4 regions of the Paucibacter sp. JuS9 genome follow, and region 2 is predicted to be linked to each of the others. Evidence: predicted binding sites of a transcription regulator. Region 2 holds the regulator's gene; each other region holds the start of a gene.
What was found. Region 2 encodes sigma-54, which starts transcription at its own class of promoters, with help from an activator protein. Its sites were predicted from a motif close to TGGCANGNAANCTGCTTT; they were not measured.
Positions count from the first base shown of each region.

Region 1: the regulator sigma-54 is predicted to act here: its motif matches at 5,044-5,061, upstream of exaC (acetaldehyde dehydrogenase ExaC).
Region 3: the regulator sigma-54 is predicted to act here: its motif matches at 4,518-4,535, upstream of pepA (flocculation-associated PEP-CTERM protein PepA).
Region 4: the regulator sigma-54 is predicted to act here: its motif matches at 3,787-3,804, upstream of ABT392_RS06895 (PEP-CTERM sorting domain-containing protein).

Region 1 is NZ_CP194172.1:4,890,151-4,897,891, reverse strand. Features, by position in the region: gene ABT392_RS21860 (YceI family protein) at 1-533, shown strand, start outside; gene ABT392_RS21855 (sensor histidine kinase) at 750-2,159, shown strand; gene ABT392_RS21850 (hypothetical protein) at 2,156-2,593, shown strand; gene ABT392_RS21845 (LytR/AlgR family response regulator transcription factor) at 2,603-3,439, shown strand; gene exaC (acetaldehyde dehydrogenase ExaC) at 3,468-4,988, opposite strand; gene ABT392_RS21835 (sigma-54-dependent Fis family transcriptional regulator) at 5,280-7,187, shown strand; gene ABT392_RS21830 (lysoplasmalogenase) at 7,191-7,741, opposite strand, start outside.
Region 2 is NZ_CP194172.1:4,104,085-4,111,825, forward strand. Features, by position in the region: gene ABT392_RS18240 (thiol:disulfide interchange protein DsbA/DsbL) at 1-12, shown strand, start outside; gene lptA (lipopolysaccharide transport periplasmic protein LptA) at 83-715, shown strand; gene lptB (LPS export ABC transporter ATP-binding protein) at 712-1,491, shown strand; gene ABT392_RS18255 (RNA polymerase factor sigma-54) at 1,512-3,011, shown strand; gene ABT392_RS18260 (TonB-dependent receptor) at 3,456-7,232, shown strand; gene ABT392_RS18265 (tetratricopeptide repeat protein) at 7,229-7,741, shown strand, end outside.
Region 3 is NZ_CP194172.1:1,460,628-1,468,368, forward strand. Features, by position in the region: gene ABT392_RS06515 (GNAT family N-acetyltransferase) at 148-1,404, shown strand; gene prsT (XrtA/PEP-CTERM system TPR-repeat protein PrsT) at 1,639-4,404, shown strand; gene pepA (flocculation-associated PEP-CTERM protein PepA) at 4,598-5,410, shown strand; gene ABT392_RS06530 (ThiF family adenylyltransferase) at 5,506-6,387, opposite strand; gene ABT392_RS06535 (XrtA/PEP-CTERM system exopolysaccharide export protein) at 6,750-7,316, shown strand; gene ABT392_RS06540 (XrtA system polysaccharide chain length determinant) at 7,406-7,741, shown strand, end outside.
Region 4 is NZ_CP194172.1:1,556,487-1,564,227, reverse strand. Features, by position in the region: gene rbsK (ribokinase) at 1-43, opposite strand, end outside; gene ABT392_RS06905 (LacI family DNA-binding transcriptional regulator) at 40-1,065, opposite strand; gene ABT392_RS06900 (tetratricopeptide repeat protein) at 1,314-2,621, opposite strand; gene ABT392_RS06895 (PEP-CTERM sorting domain-containing protein) at 2,696-3,754, opposite strand; gene gltA (citrate synthase) at 4,013-5,323, opposite strand; gene ABT392_RS06885 (FAD assembly factor SdhE) at 5,364-5,633, opposite strand; gene ABT392_RS06880 (succinate dehydrogenase iron-sulfur subunit) at 5,661-6,362, opposite strand; gene sdhA (succinate dehydrogenase flavoprotein subunit) at 6,375-7,741, opposite strand, start outside.

The DNA.
Region 1 (7,741 bases), 790 kb from region 2:
CCGCCGGCATCGCCCAGGCCGAATCGGCCACCTACGCCATCGAGCCGACCCACACCTACGCCACCTTCGAGATCTCGCACTTCGGTGTCTCGACCAACCGCGGCCGTTTTGACAAGAAGGAAGGCTCGGTCACCCTCGACCGCGCCGCCAAGACCGGCAAGGTCGAGATCAGCTTCGACATGAACGGCATCAACACCGGCGCCGCTGCCTTCGACAAGCACCTGAAGAGCGAGGACTTCTTCGACGTGGCCAAGTTCGGCACGGCCAAGTTCGTCGGTGACAAGTTCGTCTTCGACGGCGCCAAGGTGGTCGAGGTGCAGGGCCAGCTGACGCTGAAGGGCAAGACCGCCCCGGTGACGCTGAAGGCCAGCAACTTCGGCTGCTACGACAACCCGATGTTCAAGCGCGAAGTCTGCGGTGGCGACTTCACCGCCGTCATCGACCGCACCCAGTGGGGCGTGGACTACGGTCTGGCCTGGGGTTTCCCCAAGGATGTTCGCCTGGTGATCCAGGTTGAGGCTGTGAAGCAGTAAACGTGAGCCCCTCGCCCGCGACTGCGCGGGCGCCTCACCCCGCCTCGTGACATAGTTCACGAACGAGGCCCGCCATCCGGCGGGCTTTGTTTTTGGGGCCTGCCGACTGTCGCCGGATAGTGCATCTGGGCCCTCCGGGCGCACGGTGCATCGCTCCCTCGCCCCGCCTGACTTTGGGCATGCGTACAGTCCAAACCATCGACAAGGCAGATTCCCATGAGCGCCACCCTCCCCACCAACCCGACCCCCTACCAGCGCTGGCAGCATTTTTCGGCGCTGACGGTCCGCGCATTCCACATCTATGCGGGCTGGCTGGTCAGCATCAGCTGGAAGCGCTTCACCCTGCTCGCCGTTGCCTTGATCATCGGGGCCAACGTCCTGCAGCATCTGCCGCCGTTCAACTTCAAGTTCCGCACCGGCGAGGAAGAGCTGCCCATCGAGGCGCCCAAGATCCCCAAGCTGTCCAAGAAGCGTGCCGCTGACACTCCGGCCATTGCCACGGACAAGCCGATCCACTACGAAATCACCATCGATGACGAAGGCCTGCGCATCGAGCCGCGCAAGGCCGCCGCCGGCGCCAGTGCCGCATCCGGCAACGCCCTCAGCGAAGAGGAGCTGCAGGACCTGCCTTCGATCGCCATCGGCCTGCCCAAGGGCGTGGACCGCGACCAGATGCGCAAGGCGGTCGAGGAAACCCGCAAGGCCATCGAGGAGACGGTGCGCGAAGCCCGCGAACGGGCCCGCGAGCAGGCCATGGACGAGCTGCGCGACCAGGTGGAAGAAGCGCGCAACGCCATGCTCGAATCGAGCCGCGGCCCGCGCACCCGTGTCACCTACGCCCGGCTGGGCGATCTGCTGGACAGCCTGGCCTGGCTGATCGTGCTGTCATCGGCCGTGATCAAGGCCATGTACAAGAGCCGCATCCAGGCCGAAGTGAAGGCAGCCCAGGCCACCGAGACTGCCGAGGCCGAATCGCTGCGCCGCCAGGTCGTCGAAGCCCGCATGGCCGCCATGCAGGCCCAGGTCGAGCCGCACTTCCTGTTCAACACCCTGGCCTCGATCGATCACCTGATCGAAACCGACCCGGCCCGCGCCTCGCAGATGCAGAAGAACCTGATCGCCCTCCTGCGTGCCTCGATGCCGACCATGCGCGAAGCCAACGCGACCGGCGGTGTGCGTGAGCTGGGCCGCGAGATCGCCGTGATCCGCCCCTACCTCGAGATCCTCAAGGTGCGCATGGAAGAACGGCTGCAGACCGAGATCGACGTGCCCGAGGGCCTGCTGTCGGCCGAGTTCCCGCCCATGATGATCCAGAGCCTCGTCGAGAACTCGATCAAGCATGGCCTGGAGCCCAAGGCCGAGGGCGGCAGCCTGAAGGTCAAGGCCGAGATCGTGCACGGCAAGCTGCAGATCACCGTGGCCGACACGGGCCTGGGCTTCGGCCGCGCCGCCACCAGCGGCACCGGCGTGGGGCTGGCCAATATCCGCGAACGCCTCTCGCTGCTCTACGGAGCCAAGGGCACCGTCACCGTCACCGAAAACCAACCCAGCGGCACCGTGGTCACGATTCAAGTGCCCTATCGCAGCCGCACCGACGACTCTTCCAACGAAGGAGCAAAAGCATGAAACGCGTGTTCAAGGTCTTCGCCGTCTTCACCCTGCTGATCCTGATCGCGGCCATCTCCGGCGGCTTCAGCCTCTGGCACCACATTGGTGATCATCAAGGCATGTCGATCACGGTCAATGGCGAGGAGATGATTCTTGGTGCGCTCGACCTGGGCGACATCATCGGCGGCGCCGTGGGACTGGCCATCGCTGCGGTGGTGGTGCTGGTGGTCGTGCCGCTGTGCCTGCTGGTGGGCGTCGGCCTGCCGCTGCTGATCGTTGGCGCGATACTGGCGCTGGGTGTGCTGGCTGCGCTGAGCGTCGGTGCCGTGGTGTTCTCGCCGCTGATCCTGATCGGCCTCGTGCTGTGGCTGCTGCTGCGCCGCAAGCCGGCCAAGCCGCTACCGCCCCAGGCTCCGGCGACACCGGTCGAACCTGCGCTGATCCACGACTAACATCGGCGCATGAACGACACCAACCACACCCCTCGCGTGCGCGCGGTCCTGGCCGACGACGAACGCTTGATGCGCGAGCAACTGCGCAGCCGCCTGACCGAGGTCTGGCCCGACCTGGACATCGTGGCCGAAGCCAAGAATGGCATCGAGGCCGTCGAGCTGGTCAAGGAGCACAAGCCGGACCTGGTGTTCCTGGACATCCGCATGCCCGGCCTGACCGGCGTCGACGCCGCCAGGCAGATCGCCCAGCTGCCGGAAGACGAGGACTGGCTGCTGCCCGAGATCGTCTTCATCACGGCCTACGACCAGTACGCGGTCGAAGCCTTCGAGCAGGGTGTGGCCGATTACGTGCTGAAGCCCGCCGAACGCGAGCGGCTGCAGGTGACGGTGGAGCGGGTCAAGAAGCGCCTCTCGCAGCGCCACAGCAATGAGCCGGTGCCCGACGACGGCAAGCCCGCCGCGCCGATGCAGCAGCTCCTGCACAAGCTCTCGGCCCAGCTCAACCCGGGCAGTGCGCCGGCCTATCTGCAGTGGATCCAGGCCACCGTGGGCCAGGCCATCCAGATGATCCCGGTCGAGGACGTGCTGTTCTTCATCAGCGACGAGAAGTACACGCGGGTGCAGACCGCCACGCTGGAAGCGCTGATCCGCAAGCCGATCAAGGAACTCGTGGACGAGCTGGACCCCAAGCTGTTCTGGCAGATCCACCGCTCGACGCTGGTGAACGTGAAGGCCATCAACGGCATCACACGCGATTTCCGCGGCCGCCAACTGGTGGGCGTGAAAGGCCTGACCGAGAAGCTCGAGGTCAGCCGCAGCTACACGCACTTGTTCAAGGGCATGTGAGCACAAGGGGCCCGCGGGCCCCTTGTGCTCAGAAGAAGCCGAGCTTGTTCGGCGAGTAGCTGACCAGCAGGTTCTTGGTCTGCTGGTAGTGGTCCAGCATGGCCTTGTGGGTCTCGCGGCCGATGCCGGATTCCTTGTAGCCGCCGAAGGCCGCATGCGCCGGGTAGGCGTGATAGCAGTTGGTCCACACGCGGCCGGCCTGGATGGCGCGGCCCAGGCGGTAGGCGCGGCTGCCGTCGCGGGTCCAGACACCGGCGCCGAGGCCGTAGGGCGTGTCGTTGGCGATCTGCAGCGCCTCGGCCTCGTCCTTGAAGGTGGTCACGGCCAGCACCGGACCGAAAATCTCCTCGCGGAAGATGCGCATCTGATTGTGGCCCTGGAACAGCGTAGGCTGGATGTAGTAGCCGCCCGCCAGATCGCCGCCAAGCTCGGCGCGGCTGCCACCGATCAGCACCTTGGCGCCCTCTTCCTTGCCGAGCGCAAGGTAGCCCTGGATCTTGTCCATCTGCAGGGCCGAGGCCTGGGCGCCCATCATGGTGTCGGTATCGAGCGGGTTACCCTGCTTGATCGCGGCGACACGCTTGATTGCACGCTCCATGAAGCGCTCGTAGATGCTCTCCTGGATCAGCGCGCGGCTGGGGCAGGTGCAGACCTCGCCCTGGTTGAACGCGAACAGCACCAGGCCCTCGATCGCCTTGTCGAGGAAGGCGTCGTCCTCGGCCATCACGTCGTCGAAGAACAGGTTGGGGCTCTTGCCACCCAGCTCCAGCGTGGCCGGAATCAGGTTGCCGGCGGCGGCCTGGGCGATCACGCGGCCGGTGGCGGTGGAACCGGTGAAGGCGATCTTGGCGATGCGCTTGCTCTGGGCCAGCGGCATGCCGGCCTCGCGACCGAAGCCGTTGACCACGTTCAGCACGCCGGGCGGCAGCAGGTCGGCGATCAGCTCGGCCAGGACGAGGATGCTGATGGGCGTGCTCTCGGCCGGCTTGAGCACCACGCAGTTGCCGGCACCCAGCGCGGGCGCCAGCTTCCAGGCCGCCATCAGGATGGGGAAGTTCCAGGGAATGATCTGGCCAACGACGCCCAGCGGCTCATGGAAGTGGTACGCGATCGTGTGGCCGTCGATCTCGCTGAGCGCACCCTCCTGGGCTCGCACGCAGCCGGCGAAGTAGCGGAAATGATCGACCGCCAACGGGATGTCGGCGTTCAGCGTCTCGCGGATCGGCTTGCCGTTGTCCACGGTCTCGGCATAAGCCAACAGCTCCAGGTTCTGCTCGAGCCGGTCGGCGATCTTCAAAAGGATGCCGGCGCGCTCGGCCGGCGGCACGGCGGCCCACTGGGCTGCTGCGGCGTGGGCGGCATCGAGCGCGAGTTCGATGTCCTCGGCACCGGAACGCGCGGCCTGGGTGTAGACACGGCCATTGATCGGCGTGACCACGTCGAAGTACTGGCCCTTGAGCGGCGGCTGGAAGCGGCCGTTGATAAAGTTGTCGTAGCGCGGCTTGTAGGCGATGCGGGCGTCGGGCGTGCCCGGGGCGGCGTAGATCATGGTCAGTCTCCTGTGTTTGTCGTGAATCGGTGCCTGCTGGCATCCGCGCCGCTTCATTGCAGGGAGCGTGCCAGGGGCCGGATCGGCAGCCTGGCGGCCCTTTCCCGCAAGAACCGGGTCAGGCGGCGCGCGCAGACTGTGCCGACGACGCAGGCCTGTGCCGCAGGACTGTCACGCGATGGAGCAGTCGCAGACGCAATCCGGCTGAACTGCTTCCGTGGCGCGGGGCCCGGCCCTAGGGTCGCTGCCAGACGGCGCCCGACATGGAGCCCCGCAAGGAGACAACGAGTGATGTGGACCCTGCCCCTGGCCGCTGCCGCGCGGCCGCGCCCCGACGGCCGCAGCCTGCGCCAGGCCCGCCGCGCCCTGCTGGAGGCCGGCGCGCCGCCCAGCGGCCTGCTTGACGCCGCGGTGGAGGCCAGCTGGCAGCGCAGCCTGGCCCATGGGCTGGAGCCGCAGGGCCGCTCGGCCGGCGTGCCCCATGCCTCGGCCGCCCAGTTGCGCCGCGCCCAGGAGCAGCGCCGCCAGCTGCTGGCCCAGGCGCGGCCGGTGATGGAATTCGTCCACGACCAGATTCGCGATGCCGGCCAGATCGTCATGCTGGCCGATGCCGAGGGCATGCTGCTCGAGGCCCTCGGTGACACCGGCTTTGCCGACAAGGCGGCCCGCGTGGCGCTGCGCCCGGGTGCCAACTGGCTGGAGCAGTGGCGCGGCACCAATGCCATCGGCACGGCCCTGGCCGAGGGCCGGCCGCTGATGGTCCACGGCGGCGAACACTTCCTGGAGCGCAATGGCTTCCTGACCTGCGCCGCCACGCCGATCTGGGGACCGGACGGCCGCCTGCTGGGCGTGCTGGACATCTCCGGCGACCAGCGCGGCGAGCACCGCCATGCGCTGGGCCTGGTGCGCGCCGCCGGCCGCATGCTGGAGCACCAGCTGTTCGAGGCGCGGCACGGCGCCGGCCTGCGGCTGCGGCTGCATGGCCGGCCCGAAGGCCTGGGCACCGTGGTCGAAGGCCTGCTGGCACTGGACGAGGACGGCCGCATCCTTGGCGCCAACCGGACAGCCCTCGAGCTGCTGCGCCTGCCGGCCTCGGCCGTCGGCCAGTGGCAACTGGACGCGGTGATGGAGCAGGCCGTGGCCGCGCTGCGTCGGCGCGGCGGCCCGCAGGCGGTCGAGGGCACGGCGGCCGGCACGCTGTGGGCCCGGCTCGACGGCGCGCGCCGCGGGCCGTCCGCGGCCCCGGTCCCTGCCCAGGTCAAGCTGCCTGCACCGCGCGACGCACTGCAGCAACTGGACAGCGGCGATGCCGCGCTGGCCCAGCAGATCGCCCGCGCCCGCCGCGTGCTCGACAAGCCCATCCCGCTGCTGCTGCAGGGCGAGTCGGGCGTGGGCAAGGAGCTGTTCGCGCGCGCCTGCCACGACAGCGGGCCGCGCGCCGCCCGGCCCTTCGTCGCCGTCAACTGCGCGGCCCTGCCCGAATCCCTGATCGAGGCCGAGCTGTTCGGCTACCGCGGCGGTGCCTTCACCGGCGCGCGGCGCGAAGGTGCGCCCGGCCGGCTGCGCGAAGCGGCGGGCGGCACACTGTTCCTCGACGAGATCGGCGACATGCCGCTGGCCCTGCAGGCCCGCCTGCTGCGCGTGCTGCAGGAGCGGCAGGTGCAGCCCCTGGGCGGCGGCGCGCCGGTCGACCTGGACTTCGCCCTGATCGCCGCCAGCCACCGGCCGCTGCGCGAGCTGGTGCAGCAGGGCCGCTTCCGCGAAGACCTGTACTACCGGCTCAACGGCCTGATGCTGAGGCTGCCGCCGCTGCGCGAACGCAGCGACCTGGCAGGCCTGATCGCGCAGCTGCTGCACGACCTGGCACCGGGCCGGCCGCTGACGCTGGCGCCTGCGGTGGCCCAGGCCTTCGCCGCCCATGCCTGGCCCGGCAATGTGAGGCAGCTCGCCCAGGTGCTGCGCACGGCCGTGGCCCTGCTGGACGACGATGAAACACAGATTGAGCAGGCCCACCTGCCGGAAGACCTGCTCGACGACCTGATGCTTCAGGTAGCATCCGCGCCCCTGGAGACCGAGGACCTGCGCACCCTCGCCTCGCAGCGCATGGAGCAGATGCTGCGCGACTGCCATGGCAACGTCTCCGAGGCGGCGCGCCGCCTGGGTGTCAGCCGCAATACCTTGTACCGGCGGCTGCGCTGAGCCTCAGTCCCGCGCGGCCGGGGCCAGCCAGCTGGCGATGCACCACTGCGCGGCCCAGTAGGTCGGCAGCACCAACAGGGCCGCCAGCGGCTGCGGGCCGGCGAACTTGTTGGTTGCCAGACAGGCGTCGGAGATCACGAACAGCAGGCCCCCCAAGGCCAGCACGCGGTTGCCGGGCGTGGACGACCGCTTGGCCAGCACCAGGCTCTGCGCGCCCATGGCGCTCAGGCACAGCACGTAGACAAGGACCGGCCCCTGCAGTGGTGCCGGCACGCCGGCCCACAGGCGGCTGAGGATGAAGCCGGCCAGCAAGCCATAGGCAAGAAAGGCCCAGGGCCAGGCGGCCAGGCGCTGCACCCGTGTGAACGCCCAGAGGTAGCACAGATGCGCAACCAGGAAGGAGACCAAGCCTGGCAGAAAGCCCTGTTGCGGCCACAGCAAGGCGATGTCGCCGGCCAGCGAGGCAAGCAGCCCGGCAAGTATCCAGCGCCGCTGCGCCAGACCCGACCCTCGCTGCCAGGCGTAGGCGAGTATCAGGATCGTGGTAAGCGGCT
Region 2 (7,741 bases):
TCAAAGCCGTGACGTAATTGCCAGCGGCCCGGGGGTGGGCTGGGCCTAGAATGGCCTGCAAGTTTTGTGCCGCCCACCCACCATGCGCCCTGCCCATCTTTCCTCCTCGCTGCTGCTGAGCGCCCTCGCCTTGCTGGCCGCTGCGCCGGCGGGCGCCGAAAAGGGCGACCGCTACAAGCCGATGAACATCAGCTATGACGAAGGCGGTCGGGTCGAGATCGCCAACCAGCTGACCGAGCTCACCGGCAACGTGATCCTGAGCCAGGGCAGCCTGCTGCTGAAGGCCGGCAAGGTGGTGATCAAGGAAACCCCCGACGGCTTCTTCCAGGCCTCGGCCACTTCGGACGGCGACAAGCAGGTGAGCTTCAGCCAGGGCCGTGACACGCCGGGCGAGGTGATCGAAGGCAGGGCCGACCAGATCGAATACGACAGCCGCAAGGAAACCGTCCGCTTCGTCGGCAATGCGGTGCTTCGCCAACTGCGCAACGGCCTCGTCACGGGGGAGACCACCGGTGGCGAGATCGCCTATGACAACCGCAGCGAACTCTTCAAGACCAGCGGCGGCAATGTCGAGCGCAGCCCCAACGGCCGCGGCCGCATGGTGTTGATGCCGCGCGCAGCCAGTGCGCCCGAGGCATTGCCGTCCGCAAGCAGCGCACCGACCCAACTGCAGCCCAGCACCACGCTGCAAACCACGCCTCGCAAGCCCTCATGAGCGGCATCGACAGCGCAGCGGCGGCACCGGGCCGCCCGAGCCGGCTTGAGGCCGACGGACTGCAGAAGACCTACGGCGTGCGCCGCGTGGTCAAGAACGTGCACCTGGCCGTGGACAGCGGTGAAGTCGTGGGCCTCCTGGGTCCCAACGGTGCCGGCAAGACCACCAGCTTCTACATGATCGTCGGCCTGGTGCGGGCGGACGCCGGCGAGATCCGGCTCGATGGCGAGGCGCTGGAGCGCCTGCCCATCCACCGCCGCTCGCGCCTCGGGCTGTCCTATCTGCCGCAGGAGGCTTCGATCTTCCGCAAGCTCACCGTCGAGGAAAACATCCGCGCCGTGCTGGAGCTGCAGCAGGACGAGAACGGCAAGCCCTGGACCAAGACCCGCATCAACGAGATGCTGGACAGCCTCCTGCACGAGCTCTCGATCGAGAAGCTGCGCGACAGCCCTGCACCCGCGCTCTCGGGCGGCGAGCGCCGCCGGGTCGAGATTGCCCGCGCCCTGGCCACGCAGCCGCGCTTCATCCTCCTGGACGAGCCCTTTGCCGGCGTGGACCCGATCGCCGTGCTCGAGATCCAACGCATCATCGGCTTCCTGAAGGCGCGCGGCATCGGTGTGCTGATCACCGATCACAACGTGCGCGAGACCCTGGGCATCTGCGACCGCGCCTACATCATCAGCGAGGGCGAGGTGCTGGCCGAAGGCACGCCCGACGAGCTGGTGGCCAACGCCGACGTGCGCAAGGTGTACCTCGGCGAACACTTCAAAATGTAGGCTGCTGGGGCTGCGCTGAGATGAAACCCACCCTGCAGGTACGGCTCAGTCAGCATCTGGCGCTGACGCCCCAGTTGCAGCAGTCGATCCGGCTGCTGCAGCTCTCCACACTGGAGCTGCACCAGGAAGTGGAGCAGATGCTGGCGCAGAACCCGCTGCTCGAGACCGACGAGGAATTCGGCAGCGCGGTCACCGCACCCGAGCTCAGCGAAGTCCGCGGCAACGCGTCCGACGAACCCGACTCGGCACCTTCAGGCGATGGTGAGGCCGCGAGCGAGATCAAGGCCGAGGACTTCGGCACCACCGAGCGCGAAGACTGGGAAAACGGCACCGAGGGCGACGACTTCGACGGCATCCGCGAGCTGCCCGGCAGCGCCAGCTCCAGCAGCGAAGACGGAGAAAGGCCCGAGACCGAGGCGCCGTCCATCAGCCTGCAGCAGCATCTGCAACAGCAGATGGCCGGCATGTCTTTCAGCAGCGAAGACCGCGCCGCGCTCCTGGTGCTGATCGAATCGCTGAACGACGACGGCTACCTGGCCGACCCGCTGGAAGAGATCGCCGCCTCGCTCGCCGGTGAAGACGACCCCGAGGCACTCGAGGAATTGCTGGAACGCCTGCAGGTGGCCTTGCGCTGGCTGCAGAGCATGGAGCCCACCGGTGTCGGCGCCCGGGACCTCTCCGAATGCCTGCTCCTGCAACTGCGCACGCGGCCGCGCAGCCAGGTGCAGGTGGTGGCCATCCTGATCTGCAAGAACCACCTGGAGCTGCTGGCCCGGCGCGACAGCAAGAAGCTGATGGCACTCACCGGCGCCGACGAACAGCTGCTGCGCGAGGCGCAGACGCTGATCCAGACACTGGAGCCCAAGCCGGGCCGGCCGTTTGCGCCAGGCGAGGCGGCGGCCGTGGTGCCGGACGTGATCGTCAGCAAGAGCGGCCGCGGATTCCGTGTGATGCTCAACCCCGAGGTCGCGCCCAAGCTGCGCATCAACGAGCTCTATGCCAATGCGCTGCGCGCCACGCGCGGCGGCATCAGCAACAGCGCGCTGGGCGGCCAATTGCAGGAGGCGCGCTGGTTCATCAAGAACATCCAGCAGCGCTTCGACACCATCCTGCGTGTCTCGCAGGCCATCGTCGAGCGGCAGAAGGGCTTCTTCCAGCATGGGGCGCTGGCGATGAAGCCGCTGGTGCTCAGAGAAATAGCCGACGAGCTGGGCCTGCATGAATCGACCATCTCGCGCGTGACCACGGCCAAGTACATGGCCACGCCGCATGGCACCTTCGAGCTGAAGTACTTCTTCGGGTCCGGCCTCAACACCGATGCCGGCGGCAATGCCTCCAGCACGGCGGTGCGCGCGCTGATCAAGCAGTTCGTCGACGCCGAAGACAACAACAAGCCGCTGTCCGACAGCGCCTTGTCCGACATGCTGGAAGAGCAGGGCATCCAGGTGGCGCGGCGCACGGTGGCCAAGTACCGCGAGGCGCTGAAAATTGCGCCGGCCAATCTGCGCAAGGCGCTTTGACGCGACTCTGACCTGGGGTCTGAGCGGGGGTCTGAACGGGGCCCTGAATGCCTGCCGCGCAGCGCGCTGCCAACGCATGACCCAGCGACTTGCTAGGACTTTGCCGCGTCAGTCGCCGCACCGCAACAGCGCCGGCACAAACGATCAAGGCGTTGATTGATGCGCCCTGAATCCGCCCGGGATAACCCGCAAAGTGGGTGACCGGAAACCTTGCTTCCCGGCCGATTCATCCGCTATTCAAAATTCCGATAGTTCGACGCACAAGCGTCATACATCGATTCGGACCCGTCCTCATAAGCTGGACTCCTCACAAGCGCAGGCGGGCCTCATCCGGGCCTTGCAAGCAGGCTTGTAGATCGCCGCCTCGTGAAGCCTCGGGGCGCTTGCGGTGAACACCAGTCAATGACAAAAAGTGCCGGCCAAGCCCGGTGACGGAGACAGCTTGTGAACAAGATTTCGAAACTGGCCTTGCGGCCGGATGGCCTGGCCCTGGCCGTTTCCATGGCCCTCACGCTGATGGCCAGCGAGGCCGCGATGGCTCAAGCGAGCACGACGCCCGTAGCGCCGGCCAAGCCCGCGGCCGAAGCGGCGCAAGGCGGTGAACAGGCCAAGGACAGCAAGGATGACAAGAAGCCGGCAGCGAAGGCCACGGCCGAGCTGAGCTCGGTGCTGGTGATCGGCACGCGGCTCTCGCAGCAGTCCAGCATCGACCGCAAGAAGCGCGCGGCCACGGCCACCGACTCGGTCGTGGCGGAAGACGTCGGTGCCTTCCCTGACCGCAATATCGGCGAAGCGATCTCGCGCATTGCCGGTGTGGCGCTGGACCGCGGCGACTTCGGCGAAGGCGTGAGCGTCTCGGTGCGCGGCACCGGCGCCGATCTCACGCGTGTGGAGATGGATGGCCAGGCCGTGCAGGCTGGTGGCGGCACCGACCTGCTGGGTGGTGGCGGTGGCCGCGGTGTCGAGTTCCGCGAGCTTTCGTCGGACCTGATCAAGAGCGTGGACGTGGTCAAGGGTTCGACCGCCGCGATGACCGAAGGCTCGCTCGGCGGCAGCATCATCATCAACACGCGGACCGGCCTGGACTTCAAGAAGCCCTATTACTCGCTGCGCGTGGCCGCCACCGAGAGCTCCCTGAACAGGAAGACCACGCCCAACCTGAACCTGGTGCTGGCCGACAAGTTCCTGGACAAGCGTCTGGGCGTGCTGGTCAACCTGAACAAGTCCAACTACAACAGCGAGAGCCATCAGCAGAGCAATGGCGGCGTCAACGGCCTGCAAGGCCTGTTGCGCCAGGCGGACTTCGACAACTCGCCGGAGAAGACCTTTGCCTTCAACCCGGCCACGGTCTCCAAGACCGACCCGACGGTCAACGCCACGTTCCTGGCCTCGCCGCTGACGGCCGGCGGCACCTTCAATGCAGCCACGCCGCTGGAGCTGATCACCAAATCGGCCGCTGCGCAGAGCAAGGCCGACTGCTTCACTGCCTTCCCCAATCTCACCACGGCGCAGACCAGCGCGATCAACGGCAGCACGGCGCGCACGCTGGCCATCAACCAGCGCAACAACGAACAGCTGAGCTGCCTGAACCAGTGGAACGACTACACGCCGGCGCTGATCCGCTCCTATGTGCGCGGCCAGGACGACCGTCGCCACGGCGGCGACATCCGCCTGGATTTCAAGGTCAGCGATGAATTGAACATCTACGGCAAGTACGCGTCCAACCAGCGCAAGGTGGCCGACGTGGTGGGCAACTTCTCGGTGGGTGGCACGCCGACCTACAACACGGCCGGCACCTTCGTCGACTCGGCCGCTGGCGTGCGCTCGCTGGGCACCGGCCTGGCCTACCCCTACACCCTGATGCCGACGACCTACAGCTACCGCGCCGGTGCGCCGCTGGCCCAGGGCGCGACGGTGAACATCAAGCCCGGCTACACGGTGGATGACTCGCACCACGTGACGAGCTACACCACCACCGACAGCTACTACAACACCGACATGATCTTCAGCAAGATCGAGACGGATTCGAAGTATCTGCAGACCGGTGGCGAGTACCGCAACGGCCGCCTGAAGGCCGTCTTCATGGGGGGCAAGGCCGACTCGAGCATGTTCCGCTACGACCGCCGTGCGTCCTTCGGCTATCAGTACGGCGAGTCCACCTTCGCCGTGCAGCCCGATGGCTCCTGGAGCTTCGCGCTGCCACCCGGCAGCAGCAACGACCAGCTGAACTTCGCCAAGTACGCCGTGCTCTCGCCGCAACTGGCCAGCGCAGCCGTGCCGGTCTCGGCGACCAACACCGTGGCCGTGCCGGCCTACACCGCGGCCCAGAAGCCGCTGGTCACCCCGACGACCAATGTCCTGATCAGCCGCATCTTCAAGAGCGAGACCTCGGAGAAGACCGGCAAGCTCGACCTCACCTATGACCTGCAGGACAAGCTGCCCTTCATGAACTCGGTGCAGGGCGGCATCAACCTGCGCAACACCTCGGGCAAGTTCTGGGGCCTGGGCGGTGCCACGATCCAGGAGCCGCTGGGCACCTTCGGCCAGCCCGGCTATGTGGCCGGCATCTACCTGCCGACGGTCAATGTGCGCAGCTCCATCGTCGGCTGCGAGAACACCGCCGGCTCGCTCGCCGTGGGCGGCCAGCCCTGCGCCTACGGCTTCAACCCGAGCAACAACCCGGCCACGCCGCAGAACGGCCAGACCGTTATGACGCAGGCCCAGTACCAGGCGCTCGTGCAGAACGTGCTGTCGGTGGCACCGGCCGGCCAGTTCTATGCCGGCGCCAGCGGCCGCTCGCCGACGCTGATCAATGGCTGGAACCAGATCGATGTGGACAAGCTGTTCCAGGGTGCCGGCATCCCTATCAACCTCAACTGCGTGGTGACCTGCAAGGCCAGCGATGGCAAGGTCTACGAGCAGCCGTTCTCGCGCTTCCAGGAGAAGGCCAATGCCGCCTACCTGATGACGGACTTCGAGCTGGACCGCGTGCCCTTCACCGACTGGAAGCTGCCCTTCGGCATGGAGCTGGCCGGCAATGTCGGCGTGCGTGCGGTCAAGACCGACGTCACCGGCACCGGCTACCTGACCTTCATCTCGCGCAAGAAGACGGCGACCTATGACCCGCTCACCCCCGATGCGGCGGGCGGTATTGTCTCGACCACCTATCGCAAGAACACCTCGATCCAGAAATCGACGACGGACGTGATGCCTTCGCTGAACCTGGCGCTGTGGGTCGTGCCCGAGAAGGCCGTGCTGCGCTACAGCGGCGCCAAGACCATTGCCCGCCCGGCCTACAGCTTCCTCCTGCCCTCGGGCACCTGCATCTACGACGAGCGCCGCGAGGACTGGGCCAACGAAAGCGACGGCAGCGACGCCGACCAGAACTGCACCGGCACCATGGGCAACCCGGGCCTGAAGCCCTGGACCAATATCAACCAGAACATCGCGATGGAGTGGTACGTCAGCAAGGACACCATGCTCACCGCCGCCGTCTTCAAGCACCGCGGCCTGGTAGGCGCGCCGACGCGGGTCGTGCCGCGCACCAACGTCAAGGTCTTCGAAGGCACCGACACCATCGATCCGGTCACCGGCAAGCCGCTGTCGGAGCTGGAGTTCGCCTTCAACCAATGGGACAACCAGCAGCCGTCCACGCGCCGGGGCCTGGAACTGGGCATGAAGACCGCCTTCACCTTCCTGCCCTCGGTGTTGCGCTTCACCGGCCTGGATGCCAACTACACGCGGGTCCGCTCCAAGCAGGCTGTGCCCACGCTGGACCTGATCACCGGCCAGGAGCAGCCCATCGTCGGCGAGCCGAAGTATTCGTACAACGCCTCGCTCTGGTATGACGACGGTGGCTTCTCCGCCCGCGTGGCGCTGCAGGTCGTGGCACCTCGCTATGTCTGCTACCAGCCCTGCGGCACCAACTCGACCCTGAACGTCAACAACTATCCGTCCGAAGGCACCTACAACTGGCGCCTGCCCTACAACCCGGGCGTGCCGATCTGGAGCAGCCGCACCCGCTTCATCGACGCCAAGATGGCCTACAAGTTCAAGAACGGCGTCGAGATCTTCCTCGAGGGCCGCAACCTGACCGGCCAGCGCACGCAGACCAACACCGGCGGCTACGAGGAATACAGCGGCGGCATCCCGAGCGTCTACAGCGATGCCTACACCGGCCGCCGCTTCATGGTGGGCTTCAACATCCGGAGCCTGCAGTGAGGCGAACCCGCCTCGCTGTGCTGCTGATCCTGGCCGGGCCGCTTTCGGCGCTGGCCCAGGACGGCGGCAAGAAGGAGCTTTCGCCAGTGCAGGTCAGCGGCAGCCGCAATGGCGGTGTCGACCCGGCGATCGTCACCGCGGCCAAGAGCAAGCTGCTGTCGCGCAACTACGCGTCCTCCTGCGCCTTCATGAGCAGCTACAAGGCCAGCGAAGACTCGGTGACGCTGGCCTACATGCGCGACTTCGGCCTGCAGGACAGCCCGTCCAACGAAGCCGAGCGCCTGCGCGACACCGCGCCAGAAGGCTCGGCTGCGACCAGCATGCCGGGCAGCGCGATTGCGGCAGCGGAAGAAGCCGTCCCTGACCCGAACGCGCCCACGGTCGGCTGCTCCAAGTCCGACCGCGCCTTCGCCGCCGGCCGCAACTGGATCGCCCGCAAGGACAAGTCGCTGAGCCAGGCCTTCGATGCCTTCGAGGCCGAGGACTTCGCCAGCGCGCGCAAGCATTTC
Region 3 (7,741 bases), 2.4 Mb from region 2:
CCGCGCGCGGCAGCCCCGTCACCCGTTTCTTCTTGATTCGGGCTTTGCTTGCCGTTACGCCTCTGTTAGCCTCGGACGGGTGTTCACAGGCCGGACCCTCGCCCACTATCCATGAGCAGAATCAATCGATCCCGATTCCGCAAAAGCTTGCATCTGCTTTTGCGCCGGGCCTTCGGGGTGCTGCCTACGCGCCTGCGCTTTGCGCTGATCCGGTCGCTGGTCGTCTGTGACCCGCGACCCGATCCGCGCCTGGAGCTCAAGATCGCCGAGACGCGCGAAGAGCTCGAGGCCTGCTTCAAGATCCTGCATGACGCCTATGTCGGCGCGGGCTTCATGAAACCTGACCCGTCTGGCATGCGTGTGACGATCTATCACGCTCTGCCCACAACCACCACCTTGTGCGCCAAGTTCGATGGCGAGATCGTTGGCACGATTTCGATGATTCGGGAGGGCGTTTTCGGCTTCCCGATGCAGGCCATCTTCGACCTGGAGCCGGTGCGCACACGCGGTGGCCAGATTGCCGAGATTTCCGCCCTGGCTGTGGCGCCATCGTTTCGCAAGACCGGCGGGGCGGTGCTGTTTCCGCTCATGAAGTACATGCGTGAGTACTGCGAGCGTTATTTTGATACGCGCCACCTGGTGATCGCCGTCAACCCGGACCGCATCCAGCTGTACGAAGCCCTGTTGAGCTTTGACCGCTTGACCGAAATGACGGTGGCGGAGTACGACTTCGCCAATGGTGCGCCGGCTGTCGGTGCCAGCCTCGATCTGCAGCGCGCGCCTGAGCTGCTCAAGCGCAACTATGGCAATCGCAAGGCCATAAAAAACCTGCACAGCTATTTCTATTCGGTCGAGATGCCGAACTTCCGGTGGCCGCAGCGCCGTTATCACACCACGAACGATCCGGTGATGACGCCTGCACTGCTCGACCATTTCTTCAACAAGGCCAGTACCGTGTTCGAGAACATGGACAACCGCAAGAAGGCCTTGCTCTGGTCCATCTACGACCAGCCTGAATATCGTGCCGTGCTGCCATTGCTGGGCGGCACCGCCGAGGCCGACCACCACCCGCTGCGGCGGCATCGGCGATTTTCAATGCGCTGCCCCGGCCGCCTGCTGATGCGAAATGGCGCTGGTGAGGTGAGCTTTGCCCTGGACGTCATAGAAATCTCCTTCGCCGGGTTCCAGGCCGAGTGCAAGCTCGATCTTCCGCTGCAAGAAGAGGGCGAAGTGACTATCGAGCTGGGCAATGCCACCTCATCTCACCTGCATGCCATGGCGGTGCGCCGCAAGGCAGCCGAAGCGGGTGTGTTCTATGGCTTCACCTTCGATGAAGCGGACAAGAACTGGCGCGACTGCATTGCCGCGCTGGAGATGGGGCAGACCTACCAGGATCTGGGCTGATGCCCGGAGGTTTGTCTTGAGGCATGCTGCGCGCCAGCGCACCTCGCATCGCACAGCCAGGCCAGCGGACCGTGCGGAACGGTTGTCGCTGTTTTGCAACTTGCTCGGATGGTCCGAACGCTGGTCGGTACAAGTGCCGAAAAACAGCGAGTTGAGTGGCCACGGCCAGCCAATTTCGTTCGACCCTGTCCGGTTCAATCAATCTAGGTAGGAAAGAGGCCTCTTGTGAAGATCATGACACCCGCCCGTGCTCGATTCGTGGTGCTGAGTTCCGCCCTGCTGCTGGCGGGTTGCTTCGGCGATTCAGCTGAAGCCTTGATCGAGAAGGCCAAGGAGGCCGTGAACAAGCGCGATTCGAGAGCGGCCACGATCTACCTCAAGAATGCACTGGAGAAGGATTCGCAAAATGCCGAGGCGCGTTTCATGCTCGGCAGGGCATTGGTTGACATCGGCGACTTCCGGGGCGCCTTGATCGAGCTGCGCAAGGCCTCCGAGCTGGGTTTTGATCCCCAGGAGGTGGTGCCGCTGCTGGCCTATTCGCTGCTGGTTACCGGTGACGCCAAGCGCGTCGTTGCCGACTACGCCGAGTTCAAGCCCAGCACGGCGGCCGCGACCGCGGCCCTGAAGGCAACCCTGGCTTCTGCGCATCTGTTTCTTGGCAATTCGGAGGCCGCGCTTGCCGCGGCGGACCAGGCCCTGGCAGCCGGACCTAACTATCCACAGGCCTATCTGGTCAAGGTCAAGGTATTTGCGGCGAGCCGCCGGTACGACGAAGCCTTGGACCTGCTGAACCGTGTGCTGCTGATCAACCAGAAGCTGCCCGAGGCGTACCTGCTGCGCGGGGATATTCTGAAGAGTCAAAATGGCGACGTGCAGGCGATTGAGAAGGCATACCAAGATGCGCTCACGGCCAACGCTCGCTATGTCCCGGCTCACGTTGCACTGATTGGCCTCGCGCTCAGCCGTAAAGACATGAAGGCGGCACAAGCCCGGTTGGTGCCCTTGCTCGCGGCTGCACCAAAGCATCCAGATGCGATCTTCATCGCTGCTGTGGTTGCTTTTGAGAATGGCGACTTGAAGACCGCCCAGGAAAAGACGCAGCAAATCCTGAAACTTGCACCCTCCAATCCACGCGCATTGCAGCTGATGGGGGTCATCGACCTCAAGCGCGGTTCGCTGGTTCAGGCCGAGACGTCTCTCGCCAAGGCTGCGGCGACTTTGTCGGATGACGACCATGTTCGACTGCTGCTGGCACGCGCGCAGATCCGCGCCGGTAGCTTTGACAAGGCCTTGAGGGGCTTGCGACCCATGATCGAGCGTGCGGTCCCGTCCGGTGACGCCATTTCTATAACCGCTGAAGCCTTGCTACTAAGTGGTCAGGTCGAGGCCGCCCAGGAGTACTTTGCGCGCGCTGCCAAGCTCGATCCCAAGGACAATCGGAGCCGGACCGTGCTTGCACTGGCTGAAACGGTCGGGGACCGCCCTGAGCAGGCGATTTCACTATTGCAATCCATCGCGGCCGGCGACGAGGGAACATTTCCTGACCTAGCCCTGATCAATCTGCTGATGAGTCAGAAGAAGTATCCGCAGGCGCTGGATGCCATCGGCAAGCTTCAGGCCAAGCGTCCGAACGATGCCGTAGCGCCGAACCTGCGGGGCAATCTGGAGTTGGCGCGCGGAAACCGGGCGCTGGCGCGAACTTCATACGAGGCGGCCCTGACGCTGGATTCGACCTATTACCCGGCGTTGTCGGCCATCTCCAAGCTGGAGGTTGCCGACGGACGCGTGGATGCCGCCAAGGCACGTCTCGAGGGCTATGTAGCAAAGGTTCCCGACAACGTGCAGGCGCAGCTGTTCTTGATTTCTCTGCGCGAACGCGACAATGCGGATGCGAATGCGGTAATCGACAGCCTTCGGCAACTGATCAGAAGGTTCCCGGGCGAAGTGGGACCAAGAATCGTCCTGACCAAGTTGCAATTGATGAGACGAGACCAGAGCGGCGCACTGGGTACCGCCCAGGAGGCCGTTGCTGCGATTGGATTTACCGTCGAAACAAGCGACAACCTGGGGCAGATCCAAATGGCGGCGGGGGATGTGAACCTCGCCATCGACACCTACGCCAAGCTCGCGAAGAGCCTGCCGAACTCGTCAGTCCCGCACATGCGGCAGGCGGAGATCTACATCACGCAGAAGAATGCGCCGGCTGCAATCCAGTCGCTGAGGCGCGCAATTGCGATCAGCCCGGACTCGGCGCCCGCCTTGCAGATGCTGGTTGTCCTCGAAATGAATGCGGGCCAGGCGAAGGAGGCCCTTGCGGTCGCGCGAAGTGCCCAGCAGAAGTTCAAGTCGAGCCCGTTCGGTCACATGCTTGAAGGTGACTTGTGGGCTTCGCAGAAGAACTGGGACGCGGCCGCGGGTGCCTATCGGCGCGGGCTTGATTTGGTGGCAGCGCCTGAACTGGCGGTTCGCTTGCACAGAGTGCTCCTGCGCTTGCCGGCGTCGGCACGGGCCGATGAATTTCAGCGCCAATGGCTTGCGCAGCATTCTGCTGACCCCGTCTTCCGGATGTATCTTGCTGGCGAGGCGGTCAAGCGCTCGGATTTCGGCTTGGCCAGCAGCTACTATGAAAATGTCGTCAAAGGCAATCCACAGAATATTGAGGCGCTCAACAATCTGGCATGGACACTTGCGCGTGCTGGCAAGCCGGGGGCTCTGGACGTCATTCGACAGGCTATCAAGCTTGCACCGCAAGACGGCGACTTGCATGACACCATGGCCGACATCTACGCCTCTTCGAATGACTGGCCCAAGGCTGTCGAGGCGCAAAAGGTGGCCCTGTCGCTGCGTCCGAACTGGCATGAGGCTCGGCTGCGACTGGCAAAGCTCTACTTGAGGCAGGGTTCCAAGCTGCAGGCTCGCCAAGAGTTGGAGACCTTGCAGCGCCTCGGTGAAAAGCACCCGCTGTACAAAGAGGTGCGAGCAATGCTCGCGGCCAGTTGAATCGTCTCGCAGGCATCTGTGCTAACCGGCCTGTGACGAAATTCTTTACAGTTGCCCGGCGTTACTGATGGCTTGTTTTCACAAGTTGTTGATTTTATTGACTAATTCACTTCTGGCACGATGCCTGCTAACTAGATGGTCGTGAGCCCAGTCAAGTGGCTTCAACAGCAAGCTTTCACCCAGGAGTGACATGATGAAGAGCAAACTTCTTTCCGTATGCGTTGCAGGCGCGTTGGCCTTGACCAGCTTCTCTGCCTTCGCCGAATTCAAAGATTGGAAGATCAATGAAACGGCGGTTCCTGGCGTTGTCGGTGGTTCGACCAGCAAGACGGTTGACAAGCTGACGGGCGCCTACACTGAAGTTCTCGGCCTGACCGGTCCTGGTGCATTCTCTGCATCGGCAGTTGGCTTCTTCACGGGCTACCTGCGCAACGAAGGGACCCTTGGCGTTACCACTTGGCTGACCGGTGGTCTGGGTGCCGACGATTTGGACACGCGTTTCTATCGCATGTACGCGAAGTTCGTTGCGTCCGGCGTGGCATCCTCGACGACCACATTCCTTGGTACCGGCGGCAAGATTGAAATCTGGTTGGATGAAGGTTCCGACACCGAGTTCAACATCACAAGCAGCAGCAGCTTCACGACGTTCCAATCCGCATCAGCTGGTGGTGGCGAAGACAAGCTGCTCGCATGGAGCGACGTTAGCTATGGCACGGGTGACTTGGTTGGTCCCCCGGGTGCTTTCAACATCTTCTTTGAAGAGTTGTCGCTGACGGCTCTGGGTTCGAGCTATTGGTTTGATCCAGCACCGTTCCACATGCGCGTTCAAACCAACGGTGACTTCGACGCGATCACGCCGACCACCGGTGGCGCTACTGACCCGTTCCCCTACCTGATTACTGGTGACTTCAGCGCCGTGTACGTCCCTGAGCCGGGTTCGCTGGCCCTGGTGGGTTTGGGCATGGCTGGTCTGGGCCTGCTGAGCCGCCGTCGCCGCGCAAAGTAAGCGCATCGCTTGGCACAAGTCGGTGCTTGCCCGACTCGATCCAAGAAGAAAGCCCGCTGCGAAAGTTGCGGGCTTTTTCTATTGTTGAATGTCGTTCAGGTCTTGGCCTTGGAGCCTGCGTCCTTGCCCCGGAGCAGTGGCCTGACCAGCATCAGCAGTAGTTGCTGCAGGGGGTTCGAATTGCCCCAGGGGCGCCAGGTGAATTTGAGCTTTTGCCCATAGGCATCAAATTGCATCGCCCACGGGGCTGGTCGCAAGGCGCCTCGCCCGAGCAGTACCTTGAGAACGGCCGTACCCATCACGCCGCCACAAAGTGCGCAGGCCATGCCGGTGGACGGGCCGCGCTTCTCGCGGAAATTCACGGCCTCGGGTGCAACCAGGTAGCTCCGGTTCAGCATGGCCGGTGAGAGCCCGACGGCGAAGCGCGCGAGTTGCTCATCCTTCGTGTGGCCTTCCAGCTTGAAATAGTCTTCGAAGCTCATGCCATCGGCTGAGAAGTAGAGCAGGGCGGTGCTCATGCCCAGGGGGGCGGCGGTCAGCGCCGGAATTCCCTTTTCACGGCAGCGCGCGAAAACCTGGCGACGAATGTCAATCGCGAAGAAATCCAGTGCGTCAACATATACATCGACGCCTTCCAGGAATTCATCCAGATTATTGAGATCAATGCCGGACGGGAATTTCCGGACTTGAATTTCCGGATTGATGTCCAGCGTCATCCGTTCGATTGTGTCCAGCTTGGTTCGGCCCATGGTGGACATGAAGGCGCCTGCCTGGCGGTTCATGTTGTGCAGGTCGAATTCGTCGAAATCGGCCAAGACCAGCTTGCCGATGCCCAGCCGCGCCAAGACCAGCGAATGTTCCCCGCCAACCCCACCCAGTCCGGCAATGGCGATGCGGGCATTCCTCAGCCTGGCCTGCTCTGACTCGGTCACCCAGCCAATATTGCGGGAGAAAGCGCGGGCGTAGTCAAACTGCATTTGGTTCCTTTGCATTGCCGGCGGGCTGTCCCGGGCGGGGTGGCCGGCAGTCGCTGGGCAGTATCGCCGAGCGCTGTCGGCCCTACAACCGGAGCCGGGTCGGCGCCGATATTCAAGCTGATCGAATCCCCGTGCGATATTGCTCGCGCCTACTCGCAAGCCCCCTGTTTGCTGGGCACAAAAGCGTCAAAGCCCTGTGGCATGATCCGTGAATCAGCAGGTCGCCGGTCAGCGCTGTGCGTAGCTCAACGCATAGCGGCTTGGCGCTGTCGCCACCTACATCGAGAGGAATTGCCTTGAAGACACTGTTTGCATCCATTTCGGGCCGCTCCGGCTTGCTGGCTTTGGCGGTTTCCTTCGGTCTGCTTGCTGGTTGCGCAAGCACGGGAGGCATTCCTCCTGCGCCTGTCACGGCGGCTACGCAAGACTACAGCTACATCATCGGCCCCGGTGACGGCCTCAACATCATGGTCTGGCGCAACCCGGAGCTGTCGATGCAGGTGCCGGTGCGCCCAGACGGCAAGATCTCGGCGCCACTGATTGATGAAATGGTGGCACAGGGCAAGAACTCTATCGAGATTGCCCGCGACATCGAGAAGCAGCTCAGCAAGTATGTGCGCGACCCGGTCGTCACCGTGATCGTCACCGGCTTCGTCGGGCCGTACAGCGAGCAGATCCGCGTGGTTGGCGAAGCCGCCAAGCCCCAGTTCCTGCCCTACAAGCAAAAGATGACGCTGTTGGACGTGATGATCGCTGTCGGCGGCCTGACTGATTTTGCTGCCGGCAACAGTGCCACCATCCTGCGCTCCGCTGAAGGCAACAAGCAGTATTCCGTGCGCCTGAAGGACCTGATCAAGCGCGGCGACGTGTCAGCCAACGTCGAGATGCGGCCCGGCGACATCCTGATCATTCCGCAGAGCTTCTTCTGACCTGAACAGCTGTCTGCGGCCCGGCCGGGCTGCAGTTCAGGGATGGCCGCCCCCCGGCCCTCTCGTTACCAACGCTTGAAGATTGTTTGATGGACCTCCTGCTCGCTCAACTGTTCTCGGTCACCAGGCGGATGTGGAAATACCGCTGGTACGGCGTGCTCGTCGCCTGGGTGACCGGCGCTATCGGTGCCATCGTTGTATTCAGCATGCCCGATCGCTACGAGGCCACTGCGCGTATTTACGTCGACACGCAGTCCATCTTGAAGCCCTTGATGTCGGGCATGGCAGTGTCACCGAACGTCGAGATGCAGATCAACATGCTCAGCAAGACGCTGATCAGCCGGCCCAATGTTGAAAAGCTGGTGCGCATGGCTGACCTGGATCTGAAGAACCAGACCAAGGCGGAGCAGGAGGCGCTGATTGAC
Region 4 (7,741 bases), 2.5 Mb from region 2:
TGTCCATGTTCAGGCTGCCGACGATGACGACACTGGCACTCATTGATTCACCGCAGCAGGCATGGCACGCGGCGCACCGCTGCTCTCACGCACCACGAGGCGCGGGGTGAGCAGCACGTCCTTCAAGGGTGCGCCGGGGTTCTCGATGCGGTCCAGCAGGACCTTGCCAGCCTCGCGCCCCAACTCCTTGATCGACACGCCCACCGTGGTCAGCGCCGGATAGACGAAGGCGCTCAGCTCCACATCGTCGAAGCCGACCACCGACATCTGCTCGGGCAGCTTGAGGCCGCTTTCGGCCGCAGCGCGCAAGGCGCCGATGGCCATCATGTCGTTGCTGGCAAAGATGGCCGACAGGCCGGCCGGACCACGCAGCAATTGACGCGCGGCTTCGTAGCCGCCGGTATTGCTGAAGTCGCTTTCGATCAGCCAGTCCTCGCCCGGCTGAATGCCGCGCTCGGCCAGGGCACGACGCCAGCCGTCGATACGCTCGCAAGCCACCTCGAATTCGGCCGGGCCGCTGATGCAGCCGATGCGGCGGTGGCCCAGGTCCAGCAGATGGCGGACCGCCTGGTAGGCGCCATCCTGGTTGTGAACCGATACCCGGTCGGCCTTGGCGCCGGCCACCAGGCGGTCCACCGTCACCGCCGGCACCGTGGCCAGCTTGAAGATGCGTGCCAGCGCCGCGGCATCACCGGCCGAGGACAGCAGCAGGCCGTCCACGCGCTTCTCGAGCAGCGTGCGCATGTATTGCTGCTGGCGGCGCGGGTCGTTGTCGGAGTTGCACAGGAAGACCGAGTAGCCGGCCGAACGGCAGCAGTCCTCGACGCCGCAAACCAGCTCGGCAAAGAAGGGGTTGACCACCGTCGGTATCAGCACGCCGATGATCTTGGTTTCGCTCTTGCGCAAGGAGCGGGCCACGGCACTGGGCAGATAGCCGATCTCCTCGACCGCAGCCAGCACGCGCCTGCGCGCATCTGCGCTGACCGGCCGGGTTTCGTTCAGGACATGGGAGACGGTGGTGAACGACACCCCCGCCAAGGCCGCGACATCTTTGATCGTGCTCACGAATCTCAGCCTGATGCAGGAAAACCAAGCGCTGGCGGCCCGGATCTGCTGCCTAGGTCGCGCAGAGGGAGCCTCGCTTGGCGAGTGATGGATGAATTGCGCCAGCAAACGTTTGGCGCCGGAGTGCCAGCATAGCCCAAAAGCGACTCAATACCGCGCCTCATGAGCTGCCTGCTGCTGGAGCTCGATGCCATACAGGCCACGTATCAACCGGACGGTGGTCACCGACGACTTGACCCCTGCAGGCCTCAGGGACGATCCAATTGGCGCAAGCTCGCCCGGGCCTGCTCGGCCTGCGAGAACCTGGGGTCAAGCTCCAGCGCCGCTTGAATCGCGGCCTTGGCCTTGGCCTTGTCGCCACTGCCGGCATAGACCTGGCCCAGCAGGTAATGCGTTTCAGGCAGCGCCTTTGCATTGCCACGCACCAGGGGCTCCAGCAGCTTGATCGCCTCTGCCGATTCGCCGCGCTTGAAATGGACCCATGCCAGTGTTCCCTTGAAACGCGGCTCCTCACCGTTCAAGGCAACGGCCTGCTTGGCCCAGGCCAAACCCTTGTCCGCCACGTCGCTGCGCTCCGCAGCCAGCCAGGCCAGGTTGTTGAAGCCCACGGCCATCTGGGGCGAGAGCCTGACAGCCTCCTTGTAGGCTGCCATCGCTTCATCTGACCGGTTCTGCATTTGCTGGGCCATGCCCAGCTTCAGGTATGCAAGGCTGGACCGAGGATTGGCCTTGACCGCATCGGCAAAGCTGCGCAGCGCAGCGTCAGGCTTGCCCTGGTTCAACAGCAGGTCACCCTTGCCCAGGTAAGCGTCAATCAGACCAGGGCTGAGCTTGAGCGCCTGGTCATAGCTCGCCAGCGCTGCACTGGTGTTGCCGGTCTGCGCCTGGGCGCGCGCCAGGCCCAGCACGGGCAAGGGATTGGTAGGCGCCAGCCTGGCCGACTCAGTGAAGGAGTCGATGGCTTGGCCGGCCTTGCCAGTGAGCAGGAGCATGGTGCCCAGCGCATTGTGTGCGCCGCCCAGCTTGGGGTTGATGACCAATGCACGGCGGAAGTAGTCCGCCGCCACGTCGGGCTTGCCATGGACATTGAAGTACAAGTCGCCAAGATCAACCAGCACGTTGGTTGCGCGGGGATCGGCCTTCAACGCCGCCTGCTTGAAGGATTCTGCCTTCTGGTACTCGCCGCGGGCATAGTGGAGACTGCCCCAGGCGGACAGGGTTGCCGGATCATCGGGCGCCACTCGCAGCGCCTCAGTCAGCCACTTGTTCACCAGCTCCGGTTGATTCGCAACCCGCGCGCTTTCAGCGAGCTGGAGCCAGGGCTCAGGCCAATACGGGGCCAGCTTCGTCGCCGCCTGAAACAGCGCTCGCGCCTTCTCATGATCACGTTTGGCCAGCGCGGCAAGCCCCTGTTCAAGCTTCGCTTGCGCCGCCAGCAGACCAGAAGCGGACGCCGGCTTGGCGCCCGCCTGAGCAGCGATCGGCTCCGCCATCACGATGTGCAGGTTGAGACTGCAGAGCAGGAAAGCAGTGAGCGGCAAATAGCGGAGTTTCATCGACATCCCGTTCAAGAATTGAAAAGCCCCTCGTCGGCAATGCCGGCGAGGGGCCGAGTCATGGACCGCAGAGATTATGCGGCGACCGACTTGCGGCGGCGAGCGCCGACAGCAGCCAGCAGGCCCAGGCCGACGAGCGCCAGGCTGGCAGGTTCGGGAACGTCACCGCGATCCGGCGGAACCAGCACACCACCCGCGGCGCCGAAGCCGAAGATGAAGGTGTCGGGTGCGCCGGTCGAAGAATCGCAACCCGTCAGGCCGTAAACGCAGGAACCGTAGGAGTACAGGCCGATCTCGACGTCGGACGAGTCACCGTCAACCAGGCTGCGGGCCAAGTCGGCTGCTGCCTTGGTCGGTGCCACGCCATAGTAAGTTGCAAAGGTACGAGTTGCACCATTGGCCAGGGCTTCGAACTCGAAGTCGAACAGGGCGCCTTGGTCACGGCCTTCCGAGTTGACGAAGTTCTGATTCTGCATGCCATAGCTGCTGAAGCTGAACGGGTTGCCGCGGTTGAAACCGTTGTTGTCGGAGCGATAGAGGTTGCTGCCATTGGCCAGACCCAACGCACCCGGAACACCCTGGATGCTCACCGACTCTGCGCCAGGCGTAGGAATGTCCCAGTCCATCACGCGACGGTAGACCAGGTCGCTGGCCGCCAGTGCCGTGCCGGTCATGTTCTTGATCGACACCAGCACTTCGTACAGATACGGGGTACCTGCGATCGGGTGGTAATCGTGGGTAACCTGAAGAATGGCAGCGCCGGTTGCGCTCAACACATTCACCACCGACACAGCGGTGCTGGCCGTCGAGTTAAAGCTGACCAGGGAAAGGTTGGCCGTGCCATCGTAAGCGCTGTTGGCCGCACCATATTGACCGGTGCTGCGCAGGCCGACGCCCCAACCTTCGCAGGTGCAACCGGGCGAAGTCGAGTCGGAATTGGTACGGACCGAGCGAAGGCCGACCGTCGACGTGCCGTCGCCGGTGGACGGCGTTCCGCCGTTCACATTCAGGTCACCGTAGGCGCGCACGCCCAACTGGACTTCCGAGTTCTGGATGATGGCCTGGGCGCTGGCGCCGCCTGCCATCGCCAACACGGCGAGCGCCGTGGCAATCCGAGTAGCAAGATATTTCATGTTGAGACCTCACGGTAATGGACAGGAAGCACAAAGCATCTTTGATGCCAGCTCAAAATCCTTCCAATAAATCAACAAGATAGAACCGGGCGAATCGCGCACGGAGCAAGAAAATGTAAAGGCGTCCGACATCCCCTAAGTTGATGCCAGCTGACGCGCAAATTGCTCTTCGCTCAGTGTCGACATCAACATCGAGCCAGAAAAAAAGATCTCCCGGCGCCCAAGCGCTCGGGAGATCTTCATCAGTACGCGAGTGGCTTAACGCTGCGCGATCGGCTTGACGTCGCGGCTGGTGGCGCCGACGAAGAGCTGGCGCGGACGGCCGATCTTGTACTCCGGGTCGCCGATCATTTCGTTCAGCTGGGCAATCCAGCCCACCGTGCGGGCCAGGGCGAAGATGGCAGTGAACAGCGGCACCGGGATGCCGATGGCGCGTTGCACGATGCCCGAATAGAAGTCGACGTTCGGGTAGAGCTTGCGGGCGACGAAGTACTCGTCTTCCAGCGCAATCTTTTCCAGCGACATGGCCAGCTTGAACAACGGGTCGTCGTGCAGGCCCAGCTCGTTCAGCACCTCATGGCAGGTTTCGCGCATCAGCTTGGCGCGGGGGTCGTAGTTCTTGTAGACGCGGTGACCGAAGCCCATCAGCTTGACGCTGCTGTTCTTGTCCTTGACCTGCTTGATGAACTCGCCGATCTTGGCCTCGCCACCCATCTGCTGGATGTCGCTCAGCATGTTCAGGCAGGCCTCGTTCGCACCGCCGTGAGCCGGGCCCCACAGGCAGGCCACGCCCGCGGCGATGGCTGCAAACGGGTTCGTACCGGAGGAGCCGCACAGGCGCACGGTGGACGTCGAAGCGTTCTGCTCGTGGTCGGCATGCAGCGTGAAGATCCGGTCCATCGCCCGCACCAGCACGTCGTTGGGCTTGTAGTCTTCGCAAGGCGTGGCAAACATCATGCGCATGAAGTTGCCAGCGTACGAGAGATCGTTCTTCGGATAGATGAAGGGCTGGCCGATCGTGTACTTGTAGGCCATGGACACCAGCGTGGGCATCTTGGCGATCAGGCGGATCGCCGAGATCTCGCGGTGCTCCGGGTTATTGATGTCGGTGCTGTCGTGATAGAACGACGACATCGCGCCCACCAGGCCCGTCATCACGGCCATCGGGTGGGCATCGCGACGGAAGCCGCGAAGGAAGAACTGCATCTGCTCGTTGACCATCGTGTGGTGCATCACGCGGTCTTCGAAGCTGGCCTTCTGGTCGGCGTTCGGCAGCTCTCCGTACAGCAGCAGGTAGCAGGTCTCGAGGTAGTCGCAGTTCACGGCGAGCTGCTCGATGGGGTAGCCGCGGTACAGCAGCTCGCCCTTGTCGCCATCGATGTAGGTGATGGTCGAGTTGCACGAGGCTGTGGACAGGAAGCCCGGGTCGTAAGTGAACTTGCCCGTCTGCGCGTAGAGCTTGCGGATGTCGATGACATCCGGTCCGACCGAGCCCTTGTAGATGGGCAGATCCATTTGCGGACTGCCGTCAGAGAACGACAGGGTGGCTTTGACTTCAGACGGGGTCATGGTCATTCCTTTGGGGTTCCGGGGTAATGCTTAACAAAATTCAGGTGACGGTCCGGAGCAGGCTCAGGACCTCTTGCACATCGGCACGAACGAGTTCGCCTTCAGGCTCCTTGCGGCGCAGCAGCAGATCGAGCAGATCGTTGTCAGACAGATCCATCAACACTCGCAGGCCTTCCGCCTGAAACTCGGTCAGTGACTCGGCATGGCGATTGAAGAAGCGCTCGATGAAGAGATCGTTCTCCAGCAGGCCCCGCCGGCAGCGCCAGCGCAGCTTGGACAGAGACCTCTCGTCGATCAGCGTGGCTTCCATGTTCGCCATGACTTTTCTTTGCGCTGATCAGACCGCGCGGCGGACCATCAGTTCCTTGATCTTGCCTATCGCCTTGGTCGGGTTCAGACCCTTGGGGCAGACGTCGACGCAGTTCATGATCGTATGGCAACGGAACAGGCGGTAAGGATCTTCGAGGTTGTCCAGGCGAGCTGCCGTGTCTTCGTCGCGGCTGTCCGCGATGAAGCGGTAGGCCTGAAGCAACCCAGCCGGGCCGACGAACTTGTCCGGGTTCCACCAGAAGCTCGGGCAGCTCGTCGAGCAGCTCGCGCACAGGATGCACTCGTACAGGCCGTCCAGCTCTTCGCGCTCCACCGGCGACTGCAGGCGTTCCTTGTCGGGCGGCGGGTTGTCGTTGACCAGGTAGGGCTTGATCGAGTTGTACTGCTTGAAGAACTGCGTCATGTCGACGATCAGGTCGCGCACAACGGGCAGGCCCGGCAGCGGCTTCAAGGTGATCACGCCCGGCAGCGTCAGCATGTTGGTCAGGCATGCCAGGCCGTTCTTGCCGTTGATGTTCATCGCGTCCGAACCGCAGACGCCTTCGCGGCAGCTGCGACGGAAGGACAGCGTCGGGTCGACCGCCTTCAGCTTGACCAGGGCGTCCAGCAACATGCGCTCGTGCCCATCCAGCTCGACCTCGAGGGTCTGCATATAGGGCTTGGCATCCTTGTCCGGGTCGTAGCGGTAGATCTGGAAAGTGCGCTTCATTTCATCAATCCTTTAGAACGTCCGGACCTTCGGGGGCACCGATTCCACCGACAGCGGTTGCAGGTTCACCGGCTTGTAGTCGAGGCGATTGCCTTCCGAGTACCACAGCGTGTGCTTCATCCAGTTCGCGTCGTCGCGGTTCGGATAGTCGTTGTGCGCATGCGCTCCTCGACTTTCAGGGCGGGCGGCAGCCGAAATCATCGTGGCCTTGGCGGCCTCGATCAGGTTCTCGACTTCCAGCGCCTCGACGCGTTCGGTGTTGAAGACCTTGGACTTGTCCTTCAGGCCAATGCCACCGACGCGCTTGGCGACTTCAAGAATGTTCTTGACGCCTTCGTCCAGGCTCGCCTGGGTGCGGAACACACCGGCATGCTTCTGCATGGTCGAGCGGATGTCGTTCGCCACGTTCTGCGCGTATTCGCCGTTGCTGCGATTCTCCAGGGCCGACAGGCGGGCCAGGGTCAGGTCGGCAGCGTCCTTGGGCAGGGGCTTGTGGCTCTTGGTCTTCAGGTTGAAGTCGACGATGTGGTTGCCCGCCGCACGGCCGAACACGATCAGGTCCAGCAGCGAGTTCGTGCCCAGGCGGTTGGCGCCGTGCACCGACACGCAGGAGCATTCGCCCACGGCATAGAGGCCGTTGACGATGTCGTTGTGCTTGCCGTTCTTCGGGATCACCACCTGGCCATGGATATTGGTCGGGATGCCACCCATCTGGTAATGGATGGTCGGCACCACGGGAATAGGTTCCTTGGTGATGTCGACGTTGGCGAAGTTGTGGCCGATCTCCAGCACCGAGGGGAGGCGCTTGGCGATGGTGTCGGCGCCCAGGTGGGTCATGTCGAGCAGCACATAGTCCTTGTTGGGACCGCAGCCGCGACCTTCCTTGATTTCCTGGTCCATCGACCGCGACACGAAATCGCGCGGTGCCAGGTCTTTCAGCGTCGGTGCATAGCGCTCCATGAAGCGCTCGCCATTGGCGTTGCGCAGGATGGCGCCCTCGCCTCGGCAACCCTCGGTCAGCAGCACGCCGGCACCGGCCACGCCGGTCGGGTGGAACTGCCAGAACTCCATGTCTTCCAGCGGGATGCCGGCACGTGCCGCCATACCGAGGCCGTCGCCGGTGTTGATGAAGGCGTTGGTGGAGGCCGCAAAGATGCGGCCTGCGCCACCGGTGGCCATCAAGACCGTCTTGGCTTCGAGGATATGGACTTCGCCGGTTTCCATTTCCAGCGCCGTCACGCCCACGGCATCGCCATCGGCGTCACGGATGATGTCGAGCGCCATCCATTCAACGAAGAACTGCGTGCGGGCCTTGACGTTTTGCTGGTACAGCGTGTGCAGCAAGGCGTGGCCGGTACGGTCGGCCGCGGCGCAGGCGC